4 regions of the Chungangia koreensis genome follow, and region 4 is predicted to be linked to each of the others. Evidence: a T-box and tRNA genes for the amino acid it is inferred to sense, from the RefSeq annotation. Region 4 holds a T-box; the other regions hold tRNA genes.
The links. A T-box is a leader RNA that pairs with one kind of tRNA and senses whether it is charged. The one in region 4 lies ahead of argS (arginine--tRNA ligase), so its partner is inferred to be a tRNA-Arg.

Region 1: it has a tRNA-Arg gene. The T-box ahead of argS (arginine--tRNA ligase) is inferred to sense a tRNA for this amino acid. The anticodon was not compared.
Region 2: it has a tRNA-Arg gene. The T-box ahead of argS (arginine--tRNA ligase) is inferred to sense a tRNA for this amino acid. The anticodon was not compared.
Region 3: it has a tRNA-Arg gene. The T-box ahead of argS (arginine--tRNA ligase) is inferred to sense a tRNA for this amino acid. The anticodon was not compared.

Annotation. Positions count from the first base shown of each region.
Region 1 is NZ_JBHSEC010000005.1:203,694-206,906, forward strand. Features, by position in the region: partial or broken gene rph (ribonuclease PH) at 1-724, shown strand, start outside; gene ACFOZY_RS05355 (metallophosphoesterase) at 736-1,230, shown strand; tRNA gene ACFOZY_RS05360 (tRNA-Arg) at 1,308-1,381, shown strand; gene ACFOZY_RS05365 (tetratricopeptide repeat protein) at 1,484-2,464, shown strand; gene tig (trigger factor) at 2,573-3,213, shown strand, end outside.
Region 2 is NZ_JBHSEC010000020.1:164,617-167,829, reverse strand. Features, by position in the region: gene whiA (DNA-binding protein WhiA) at 1-165, shown strand, start outside; gene ACFOZY_RS13785 (HPr family phosphocarrier protein) at 239-496, shown strand; gene clpP (ATP-dependent Clp endopeptidase proteolytic subunit ClpP) at 539-1,138, opposite strand; tRNA gene ACFOZY_RS13775 (tRNA-Arg) at 1,314-1,385, shown strand; gene ACFOZY_RS13770 (LemA family protein) at 1,808-2,386, shown strand; gene ACFOZY_RS13765 (TPM domain-containing protein) at 2,386-3,168, shown strand.
Region 3 is NZ_JBHSEC010000004.1:17,128-20,340, reverse strand. Features, by position in the region: gene ACFOZY_RS04220 (ferritin) at 341-871, shown strand; gene ACFOZY_RS04215 (DUF1292 domain-containing protein) at 1,121-1,396, shown strand; tRNA gene ACFOZY_RS04210 (tRNA-Arg) at 1,440-1,513, opposite strand; gene ACFOZY_RS04205 (hypothetical protein) at 1,592-2,260, opposite strand; partial or broken gene ACFOZY_RS04200 (IS1595-like element ISSpps1 family transposase) at 2,428-2,601, shown strand; gene ACFOZY_RS04195 (DUF6843 domain-containing protein) at 2,754-3,170, opposite strand.
Region 4 is NZ_JBHSEC010000019.1:305,466-308,678, forward strand. Features, by position in the region: gene argS (arginine--tRNA ligase) at 1-1,285, opposite strand, end outside; T-box leader at 1,321-1,533, opposite strand; gene recQ (DNA helicase RecQ) at 1,611-3,213, opposite strand, start outside.

The DNA.
Region 1 (3,213 bases), on a different contig from region 4:
CCTTCAGTAAATCAGAATTAATCGAGTTATTGAGCCTTGCAGAAAAAGGGAACAGAGAACTGATCACAATTCAAAAGTCAGTTTTGGGGGAAATCAATAATCGGATCAGACAGGAGGAGCAGGCATGAAAAAAGTGATAATTGCTACCCAAAACAAAGGGAAAGCAAAGGACTTCGAAGCTATCTTCAAACCATACGGATATGAAGTATTAACGCTTGCGGACGTTGCGCCTGATATGGACGTGGAAGAAACAGGAACAACTTTCGAAGAAAATGCGATTTTGAAAGCTGAAGCTGTAGCAGAACGATTGGGTCAAATGGTGATCGCTGACGACAGCGGTCTTCAAATTGACGCACTGGGCGGTGAACCTGGTGTATATTCTGCTCGTTATGCTGGGGAAGAAAAGAATGACGAGGCAAACATTCAAAAGGCACTAAAAAACCTGAAAGATGTACCAGAAGAGGATAGAACGGCACGTTTTTGCTGTTCATTAGCTGTGGCAGGACCGGGAATGGAAACAAAAACGTTCTTCGGTACATGTGAAGGAATCATCCTCCAGGACAAGCGCGGGTCCAATGGATTCGGTTACGATCCCATTTTTTATGTTCCTTCTCTTGGAAAATCAATGGCTGAACTATCTGCAGAAGAAAAAGGACAAATTTCGCACAGAGGAAACGCTCTTCGACAATTAGAAACCGAACTATCTGGATTATTAGACCGGTAGGGGTGAGTTACATGAAAATCTTGGTCATGAGTGACACACATGGCGATGCACAGGTCATACAACATGTAAGAACTTTACATTCCGATGTAGATGCTGTATTCCATTGTGGGGATAGTGAATTAACTTCAGATCATGAGGTTCTGAAGGGAATTCATATTGTTCAGGGAAACTGCGATTGGGGAGAGGCATTTCCGGAAGAGAAGGTTATCGAGGTTGAGGGGTCCAGAATATACATAACACATGGCCATTTATTCAACGTCAAAAACACATTAATGCCCTTAAAGTACCGTGCTGAAGAAAAGAATGCGGATGTTGTCCTGTTCGGCCACTCGCATTTGTTAGGTGCGGAGATGGACAATGGTGTCCTATTTCTGAATCCAGGAAGCCTTAAACAGCCTCGGGGAAGGAATGAAAAAAGCTATGCCATCATCCAAAGAAAATCGGATAATTGGCAGGTTCAGTTCTATTCTGATGAGGGAATTTTGTTGGAAGATATAAATTTATGAAAAATACCCGTTGACTTTTATGTTTTTCAAATCTACAATAAGTATTGTCTTTCCTGTCAGTAGATGGGGAAGTTCAGGTCCCAGTAGCTCAGCAGGATAGAGCAACAGCCTTCTAAGCTGTCGGTCGGGAGTTCGAATCTCTCCTGGGACGTAAGTACCATAAAGAAAGAGTGTGCATGGATTGCACACTCTTTTTATTTTTGTATCAAAAACACATATGCTAAGATGAATGCAATGAAAGCGGGGAGAAGACATGCGGAAGAAATATGGAAAGTTGCAAAAAAAGGATAATGTCATCGTTTTCCCCGGCACGTTTGAACGATTGTTAGCGGAAGGCCTTCAATTGGTCGGGGATTTCAAGTACGCTGATTCACTTGAACTATTGGAACAAGCGTTATCTTTAGAGCCCGATCATCCGAATGTATTGGGTGCTTATGCATTTGCGTTGTATGAGACGGGAAATTTTAAAAAAGCGAAAGAAATATGCAAGAGACTCCTTCAGTTAGGTCCACCCCATTACATAGAAGCGATGGAATTGTATTTGACAACACTGATCCAATTGAGGGAATTTGAAGAGGTGAGAACGACAATCGCTGCACTGTTTGAAGAGGGGCATATACCTGAGGAGCGAAAGGAACGCTTTAGGCATCTGTTGGGTATGAGTGAACGGATTACGACGGCACCTGTCAGTGAAATTGACCCGGATTTGGACTCTTCGCTATTTGAAGTCGACCGTTTTAGTGCTCTCCACAATATGGAGCAGGAGCAATTACTCATGCGTCTAAATACGGAAGGTATTCAAGAGTACTCCGGTCAGCTTGCTGCTTTGGTCGAGCATGAAAAAGTTCCCGCCATAACAAAGACCATCATTTTACTGCAGTTGATGCAATCCGGCTATGACGAACTTGTGTCCGTTAATAAGTTCGGGTATGAGGGGGACATTGCTCCATTCCAATTATCAGAACCGGATGAAATGCCGAAATTTACGCAATGTATGACATTGGCGGTAGAAAGGCTGGAGAAAGATCCGTCCAAAGAGGAAATGGTGGCGGATTTATTGTTCCGCCATGCTTTTGCTATGTATCCATTTGAGTGGCCGGATTTTGAACCGGACGAAATTGTGCCGGTATATATTGGGTATGTGGAGCAGCTTTTAGGAGGGCCAGAGGTTCCGCACAATGAACTTAAGGACTTCATCGAACGGATCGAGATGATGTACTATGAGCGCGGGTAGTGAAAATTGTTGAAAGTCTATGCAACTATGATATACTAAGATGGTTGTAAACTGGCTATAATCGCACGAAAATATAGTGCTTATTTAATGTCTGGAGGTTTTAGATTCATGTCAGTAAAATGGGAAAAAACAGAAGGAAACACTGGCGTATTGACGTTCGAGGTTTCCGCAGAAAAATTCAACCAAGGTTTGGACGAAGCGTTCAAAAAGGTTGTAAAACAAATTAACGTACCTGGTTTCCGTAAAGGGAAAGTACCTCGTCAAATGTTTAACAAAATGTACGGCGAAGAAGCACTTTATCAAGATGCTTTGGATATTGTTCTTCCTGAAGCGTACTCAAATGCGGTGGAAGAAGCAGGAATTGATCCTGTTGATCAACCATCCATCGATCTTGATGATATCGAAAAAGGTAAGCCGGTTGTTTTCAAGGCTACTGTAACAGTTAAGCCTGAAGTGACTCTTGGTGATTACAAAGGTCTTGATGTGAAAAAACAAGACACTGAAGTAACAGATGAAGAAATCGAAGAACAATTAAAAGATCAACAACAACGTTTTGCTGAATTGGTTGTAAAAGAAGATGCAATCGTTGAAGGCGACACTGCAGTCATCGACTTCGAAGGTTTCGTGGACGGAGAAGCATTTGAAGGCGGAAAAGCTGAAGGTTATTCTCTTGAAATCGGATCTGGATCTTTCATTCCTGGATTTGAAGAGCAATTGGTCGGTTTAAAAACTGGTGAAGAAAAGGAAGT
Region 2 (3,213 bases), on a different contig from region 4:
CCTGACAAACTCCGAGAAATCGCCCGCCTAAGAATTGAACACCAAGACGTAACCCTTAAAGAGTTAGGTGAAATGGTTTCGACTGGAGCGGTTAGTAAATCAGGCGTAAATCACCGGCTGCGAAAGCTGGATGAAATCGCGGAAAATCTTCGTAAAGGAATTTGAGATTTGTTCTTTCATGATATATTCGTTAAGATAAAGAGTAAGGGTTTTCAATGTAGAAGGAGGCACTAGTTAGATGACCGAGAAATCTGTCGAGGTTAAGTTAAAAACTGGATTGCAGGCGAGACAAGCTGCACTATTCGTGCAAGTTGCAAACCGCTTCTCATCTGATGTGTATTTACAAAAAGACGATAAAAAAGTAAACGCCAAAAGTATAATGGGCATTATGAGTTTAGCAATCAGCAAAGGTACGTCGGTCACATTATGTGCAGACGGTTCTGATGAAGAAAATGCCATTTCCTCTTTGGCTGAAATTATTGAATCAGAAGAATAAAAAATCCCGGAAGGAAAGTTTCCTCCCGGGATTTTATTTGTCTTATTTCTTTGGTAATTCACTTGGGGACATTAAGATGTCATCAATCAGTCCATATTCTTTTGCGCGTTCAGCTGTCATGAAATTATCACGATCAGTATCACGTGCAATCACTTCAAGTGATTGGCCAGTACGTTCAGCCAAGATGTTGTTGAGCTTGTCACGCAAGAAGAGGATTCGCTTAGCAGCAATCTCGATTTCAGTAGCCTGACCTTGTGCACCGCCAAGTGGTTGGTGAATCATTACTTCTGCATTCGGCAATGCATAACGTTTTCCTTTTTCACCTGCAGCCAATAGGAATGCTCCCATGGAAGCGGCCATACCGATACAAATAGTTTGGACATCCGGCTTGATGTATTGCATCGTGTCGTAAATCGCCATACCGGCTGTAATGCTTCCGCCGGGACTGTTGATATACACGGAGATGTCTTTGTCCGGATCCTCTGCTGCAAGGAATAGCAATTGTGCAACAATGGAGTTCGCGACTTGGTCGTTGATTTCGGAACCTAAGAGAATGATCCGGTCCTTCAATAGACGGGAATAGATGTCATATGCCCGTTCACCACGGTTTGTTTGTTCAATAACTGTAGGAATTAAATTCATTTCGGTTTTCCTCCTTTAAGGTGGATGTATTTTCAGGACATAAAAGCGAAATGCTTTAGATGTACCTTTATCATAATAGTATGGTCAAGGATGGTCAAATATAATGCATTTTATTTCGCCTCTTGATATTTATTTTATTCGTTTGTATAATAGATAAGGTCCGATACAATTTCATGGCCTCGTGGTGTAATGGATAACACTGGAGATTCCGGTTCTCCCGCTAGGGGTTCGATTCCCTTCGAGGCCGTATTTAAAACACTGAAAAATACCTTGCAGATTCTGTAAGGTATTTTTTTATATCATTTTTCTGAAGTTAATAATATTCCGTGTGCTTCGTCTATTGCAAGTCTAACACTTTGTATATGATGTATTGAGGTAGAAACGAGTGAAAGAAATAAGAGTGGAAAACTATAAAATCGCCGTATATTACACGGAAGGCACTGTTTTTTAGAATTAAAAGTGAATTAGTCACTGTCCACGGCAACTCGCGAACCTTGGGAACCCATTTCCCATCCAATAATGGGTGAAGAAGATATATAAACTGCTTTTAGCAGTGGCACACTTGCATTATACGCAGTGTGCCCTTTTTCATAATAGGCATAGATTTGTTTTAATTCTTTTCGAAATAGGTACATTACATATATAGGACCAGCATGAGGAGGACAACATATGAAGAAAGCTTTTGGACCGATAGCGATTATTGTAATTATCTTAATAATTGGCGCGATGATGATCATACCGAGCTATAACTCATTAGTGGATTTGGAAGAGAATGTAGATCAATCATATGCGCAAATAGAAAGTCAGCTTCAACGAAGACTTGATCTAATCCCTAACCTTGTAAATACAGTTAAAGGGTTCGCGGCACATGAGAAAGAAGTGATCGCGAGCATTTCTGATGCCCGAGCAAAGTTAGCAGGAGCCAATACCCCGGAGGAACAAGCTAATGCGGATGCAGAACTATCCAGTGCTCTAAGTCGATTGCTTGTCGTAGTGGAGAATTATCCGGATTTGAAAGCCAATCAAAACTTCCAACAATTGATGGATGAATTAGCAGGGACTGAAAACCGGATTGCGGTGGCAAGACAAGATTATAACGGTGTTGTCGCAGCTTATAACAAAAAGGTGAGAAGATTTCCTGGCAGCTTAATGGCCGGAATGTTTGGTTTTGAACAAAAAGAATACTTCGAAGCAGATGCAGCAGCGCAAGAAGCCCCAACCGTCGACTTTGAAGGGAATGGAGACTGATGAAAAAGGTTGCAGGTTGGTTGACCATCGCATGTCTGGTTCTGGGAATTCAGATCAAAGCCGATGCTGCAGCAATTCCACAGCAGGTCGGGGACATCTTTGTCCAGGATCATGCAGGTGTATTGACCCCTGAACAGAAGTCGGAATTGATCACGTTAGGAAAAAATTTGGAGGCAGGAACGACTGCACAAGTTGTGGTGATGACCATTCCGAGTTTGGAGGATGAAACGGTTGAAAGCTATGCGTTAAAAGCACTTAGGGAATATGGGATTGGTCAAAAGGGAGAGAATAATGGTGTTCTCTTTCTGGTTGCTCTAAAGGAAAGAAAAATGCGGATTGAAGTCGGATATGGATTAGAAGGGGCACTGCCCGACGGAAAAGTCGGGCGGATTTTGGATGAATACGCCTATCCATATTTTGAGCGAGATCAGTATGATGAAGGAATCATTAATACGTACAAAGTTCTCTACAATGAAGTGGCTGCTGAATACAATTGGAACGGTGAAGTCGCTCAAGTTCAAGGAGCAGGAAACCAAGGTGGCGGTGGTGGATTTTCAACCATTTTGATAATGATCGTCTTGTTCTTTATCATAAGCTCCTTCTTTGGAGGGGGCGGCGGAGGCCGTGGTGGCGGACGCCGTAGAAGAAGCGTTGTATTCTTCCCACCATTCTTGGGTGGTGGTGGAGGCGGCTTCGGAGGCGGCGGAGGCGGTGGCTTTGGCGGTTTCAGTGGTGGTGGAGGAGGTTCCTCCGGCGGCGGTGGAGCAAGTCGTGGCTGGTAAAGATGAAAAAGCAGAGACTGTCCTTTAATTCCGTTCAGTTTTGAA
Region 3 (3,213 bases), on a different contig from region 4:
TTCAATACACAGAGTTTTTAGTGAAGGAAGGATTGGAAGACGTGGAAAGAGGGATTAATGCCACGCATATTCTTCAGGAATTCATCTTAATGGGACTGCTTGTAGGTAAGGGGTATTCACCAGAAAAAGCTTATCAAACTGTTGAGGATTGGGAGCGTACGGGAGTATCAAAGATTCTTCAAGAAAGTAAAAAGATGTAACATCACATGTAGGAGCGGTTAGTCTTTATACCGTTCCTTATTTTTTCTTTGTTATGATGATCAATCGTGACAAGTAACCAGTAACCATCTATAGGTAAATGTCATAACTTACAGTATGTGAATTTGAAGGAGAGGAAAAATTGAACGAAGAATTACAGAGATTAATCAATAATCTGATACAAATTGAAAATTACTCATCTGCCTTATATTTGGCAATGTCCGCTCAAATGGGAAGATTAAATTATACGGGAATGGCGAAATGGCTAAGATTACAATCAGAGGAAGAGCGGACGCATATGTTGACACTGATCAACTATATGGTTGATAAAGACGCAACCGTCAATCTAACTAGCGTACCCGCATTTCCAACTGATTTTGGTTCACCACTTGAATTGTTCCAAAAGGTTCTCGAACATGAAAAATATGTAACAAACGCTTATCGACAAGCGTTCAACTATGCAAATCAAGCAGATCCTCAAGCTGCGGTCATTATTCAAGACTTCTTAAGAGAACAGATTAACGAAGAGGCTCAATCTCAAACAATTGTTTCAAGACTTACGTTAGCTCAGAATAATCCTTCTGCTATTTTGCTGATTGACCAGGAATTAGGTCAGAGACAGGCGGCTGGAGCAGCTCCCGCAGCTAGTGGTGCCGCCGCAGGCGGGGCATAATTCTATAGTGAATTGAACATAACCACTTCTTTGATGGATCTTTTTCGCTCCCATATAAATTTAAATTGAATTTGAGTAATAAAAAATCCTATAAAACTTAGTTCATTTTGAAAAAATGAAACACAGTAACAATGATAACTTTCACTATGTTTTCAAGGAAGTTCGTCATATTAAATTCCTCAAGTTATGAGTGTGATCTGAAAAATAGGGTAACTTAATCGTGAGGAAATTACGATTGGAGGAATCCACATGGAAGAGAATTTAGGTAAAATCGAAGTCGGAAACTTATTCACAATAGTAGATGAAGACGATCAAGATCAACAGATGGAAGTATTAGGTTTGCTGCCTGTAGAGGGAAATGATTATGTAGCAGCAGCCTTTGTTGAAGAACTGGAAATGGATTCCGAAGAGGATATTGATATTTATTTCTTCCGGATTGAGGAAGAAGGAGATTTGACCTTCATTGAAACCGATGCTGAATTCGATAAAGTATCCGCTGCCTTTGAAGAAGCCGGAGCGGAATAATAAAAAGGCTTTCCGATACACCATCGGAAAGCCTTTTTCATTACCTCCTCTACAGGATTTGAACCTGTGACCTACAGTTTAGGAAACTGTTGCTCTATCCTGCTGAGCTAAGAGGAGATGACCTAAATAGGACATCAATCATTATAACATATTTAGTTCCTTCATTAAAAGGCTACTTCAAATCAGTCCAACATTTTAGTTAACTGTTAACTCGTCCTTTAAGAGTTTCCGTTTTGTCCACATTAATGATGTCAACAAGATGAGTTCGAAAAGATTGGTAATAGCATTACTTTCAATCTCTAATGGCACGGCACTGCCAATCGTCATAATCACGACACCGATGAAAAATACGTACCAGCCTGTTTTCTTCCATAGGATGGCACTCACAACGAGCATTGCAAGTGTAATCATGAGAATCATGATGGGTGGTCCGTTCGGTCCTTCTGCAGATGAATAACTGACCACACCATAAGCTTTGTCCACTTTAAGCTGAAGATCTGCAGTAACGGAAATGACTTCCATGACAATTGCGGCAATCATATAGAGCAAAGCAATGATCGTTACCCAACACTTCTTCACCCAAGCAACACCGCTTTCCCGAAGTGTTCCTATTGAAAAGATTACTAATAGAGGGGTAATAAAAGCATGAAACCAAAACCTGGCTGCATTCAAGTTCTTAAGTAATTCTCCTTCACCAATCCAATCACCGATTGCCAATATGAAGTTATCATAGATCAGCGCTCCAACAACCACAAAGAGGACACTCGTCCACTTTTTGAAGGCTTTGGTACTGATCCCTTTTAATCCCCACACGAGTAACCCTATATACACAATGGTGAATAAAGCGAAAAATAGTTTATCCATAATACACCTCTTTTCCTATTACTGTGCTTTCCCGTTATTTTCCGACATCTAACAAAAGCTCAATCATGCTTCAAATTTAAAATTTGAACGAGCTGCTCATTCATATAGTCAACTGTATATTCGAAGTCCGTTTCATCCATTCCACAATGAGTCCGATGATGGCATATGTTAATGGTGTTTCTACGAAGTATTTACAACTTTATTTAGGATGGTTTCAATTTCTCGACAAAAGGAAAATGGAAAGTGAGTTGAGCAAGAAAAAGCAGATGCTTATTCTGGCGAGTGATCATGGAACTTGGGAAACAGCAGATAAGTTAAGGTTGAGGAACTTGGCATTCTAAATGTGAAGAATACCCATGTTGTTTTATGTACTAATGCACATAAAAAATGAGCTGGAGAATTACCTCCAAGCTCATGTATTTTATTATTCGTTTTTTTACTAATGCCTCTATTCTTGAAGAAGGTAGCGAATTTTAGTAGGCTTTTCTAAGACTTAATAACAATAATCCGACCTACCATCAAACGATATAGTGAATCTTGCTGACTTAGGGTCGCTATTCGTTATTGAATCCAATCCGTTTTGATACATTGATTTAGGAATTTCCATTATTCTTTCCCCTGAATTATTCAAGTAATACGCCTCTGTTTTATGCCATCCAATTTTATTGAAATCTTCCTGAGAGGTAGAAGTTATTACCTTCCCATCTTTAGGTATATCTATTATTATTTCATTATCCTTCATGTCTAAGGGTTCATATCCTTTTTGACTAAAATAGATTGTCATACAACCTTTAAATCCTTCAGGAACGTGGTAAATAACTGTCTCTTTTGAGGTATCTATGTTAGCAATTAATACTATGAGAAGTACCCCAATCAAACCAATCGCAGCCCATCTCTTCTTCCACTTCAACAAGTACTCATCCCTTTTAATTAACATAAGTTTCTGCTAACGC
Region 4 (3,213 bases):
GCTTGCGATGTTGTTTTAGGTCGCTGAAGATAATGGCCCCTACTCCAACCGCTTCTGCCACCTCTTGTTTATTGGCCAAATTGGGATTCTTCTCTTCTATCGTACCTTTTGCTAAGTCAATGGCTTCATTCAACACTTCTTCCAGAAGAACGATGATTCCTTTCCGAGTTGACATCTTTTTACCATTCTTCAAAATTAGACCGAAGGGGATATGCTCGATGTCTTTCGACCAGTCATACCCCATTTTTGAAAGCACCTGACACAATTGTGTGAAATGGAGGCTTTGTTCATTCCCCACGACATATAGGGATTTAACAAAATGATAAGTCTGCTTTCGATCTATAGCTGCCGCCAAATCCCGTGTGACATATAAGGTAGCACCATCCGACTTTTTAATGAGAGCAGGCGGCATATCCTCTCCCAGTTCAACGACCTGAGCTCCATCAGATTCGGTGAGTAAATCCTTCTCGTCTAATTCTTGTACGATCGGGTCCATTTTGTCGTTATAATATGCTTCACCGTTATAACTATCAAAAGTCACGCCAAGCAGATCATAGATCCGCTGGAATTCCTTTAATGATTCTGAGCGGAACCATTTCCAAAGAGCGAGTGCATCTGAATCACCATCCTCCAATGCTTTGAAGGCTGCTCTGCCTTCGTCATTCAAGGAAGGTTTCAATTCTGCTTCCTCATGGAACTTGATGTAGTACCTTAGCAATGTTTGAATCGGAGCGGCTTTAACTTCTTCATCGTTTCCCCATTTACGGTAAGCCGTCAACAGCTTGCCGAATTGTGTTCCCCAGTCACCGATATAGTTTATTTTGATGGTTTTATAACCACTTTTCTCGAGAATGTTCGCAATGGAATTTCCTATGACCGTCGACCGAAGATGACCCATAGAAAAAGGTTTTGCTATATTTGGAGATGACATATCAATGGTGACAACTCCACCATTACCCGTGAAAGAAGAACCGAATTCTGTCCCCTCATCCGAAATCTTTCGGATCAAACTTTCAGTAATCCCATTCCTGCTTAAAAAGATATTGACATAGCCATTTACCGCTTCTGTCCGTTCAATCAGTGGACTATTTAACTTTTCCGCAATCTCCTGCGCGATTAAAGTTGGTGATTTCCTCAGTTCTTTGGCGAATGGGAAACATGGCAATGCCAAGTCTCCCATTTGAGCATGGACAGGATGTTCTAACATGCTTTCTTCAACTGATATGAGGCTGTTTTCATTCAATAATTTTACGACCTCAGATTTCATAGCAATTACTCCTTTCATTCAACTAAATAAAAAAAGCCTTCGCCTCATCAAAAAGATGAGACGAAAGCTTGTGCTTCCGTGGTACCACTCACATTGCCCATTACCGGGCCGCTTTCTCCATAACGGCGGAGTCCCCGGTTTTCCCTACTTCCTTCAAGAAAACATCTTAGAAGTGCGTTTCACCATAGTACAATCGCCCGGCTTCCACCATGTCCCGGCTCGCTTAAGAAGTATTCTACGGCTACTCTCTTCCTCATTGATATTGATAACAATTTAGCAGAGCATTCAACAAGAGTCAATTACCTTTTTCAGATATGCTAACGCCTTCAGCTACCTGATACTATTAAAACTCCCGAATCGCTTCCAAAAACGGTTCTCCGTACTTCTCCATCTTGTTTATGCCGATTCCGTGAACATCAAGCATTTCATCTTCAGTAGCCGGCCTTCTTGCGCATAAATCTCGCAGCGTCTTGTCTGAAAAAATAACGAATGGCGGGACACCTGCTTCAGCTGCCATATTTTTTCGAAGTAATCGAAGTTCTTCAAACAACGGATCGTCATCAGAAATTTGTTTTGTTACGACCGTGCCCTTCCGATGAACCGTTACTTTACTTAGTAACACATCTTTTCCTTTTTCCGTTACATAGATAATCGGCATCGAACCGTGGGACACTCCGATGAGTTCTTCTGAAATCATGAATTCAATCAGATTTGTAACATCCTTTGCACTATGTTCCTTCAAAATTCCATACGTCGGCAAGTCCTCGAAGCCAAAGTCCAATACTTTCTTATTTCTCGAGCCTGTTAGTACTTGGGCAACCATCCCTTTACCAAACTTTTGCCCCATACGGACGATGCAGGACAGCACCATCTGAACTTCTTTGGTCACATCATGACTCTCTCTATTATCTGTGCAGTTTCCACATTTACCACAGGATGATGCATCTAAATCACCAAAGTAATGGATGATGAATTGCTGTAGACAATTCTCTGTATGACAGTAATCGACCATCCCCTGAAGTTTTTCCAACTCCATAGGAATCCGTTCGCGCTCTAAAGATTGGTCGATCAGGAAACGTTGGAGCTGAACGTCTTGTGAAGAATAAAGGACAATACATTCTCCCGGCAGCCCATCCCTGCCTGCACGACCTGCTTCCTGATAGTAACTCTCCATGTTTTTCGGCAACTGATAATGCAAGCAAAATCGAATATTGGACTTATCGATTCCCATACCAAATGCATTGGTTGCGACCATCACTTTCACTTCATCATTGAGGAAACGCTCTTGTGCATGTTCACGTTCCTCTTCCGATAAACCTGCGTGGTATTTCGCGACGGAGACTCCGCCTTTTTTCAATGAATCATATAGCTGGTCAACGGTTTTGCGCGTTGCAGCATAGATAATACCCGCATCTTTATCATTCTTCTTCAAATACTCACGTAAAAACTTCCCTCGGTCTTGACCTTTCACAACAGAGAATGATAAATTCTCTCGTTCAAAACCTGTCATGACTGTGTGTTGTTGTTTAATCTGTAGTTGTTTGCATATATCTTCTCTTACTACAGGCGTTGCCGTTGCAGTTAATGCCAAGACGACCGGCCGATCCGGAAAACAATCAGCCAATTTGCCGATTGACCGATAGCTCGGTCTGAAGTCATGCCCCCATTGGGATATGCAATGTGCCTCGTCTACAGCAATGAGCGGAACCTTCATTTCTCTTAAATCGTTCATAAAAGAAACAGATTCTAATCGTTCCGGCGCAACATATAGAAGCTTGTATTCTCCTGATTTAGCCATTTCCAATGTTTTTGTCATCTCGTAAGGGCTTTGCGAACTATTCAAAAAGGCCGCAGATATGCCTGCAGCAGTCAATGCATCAACCTGGTCCTTCATAAGGGAGATGAGTGGTGAAACAACAATTGTCGTACCGTCTAATACAAGGGCA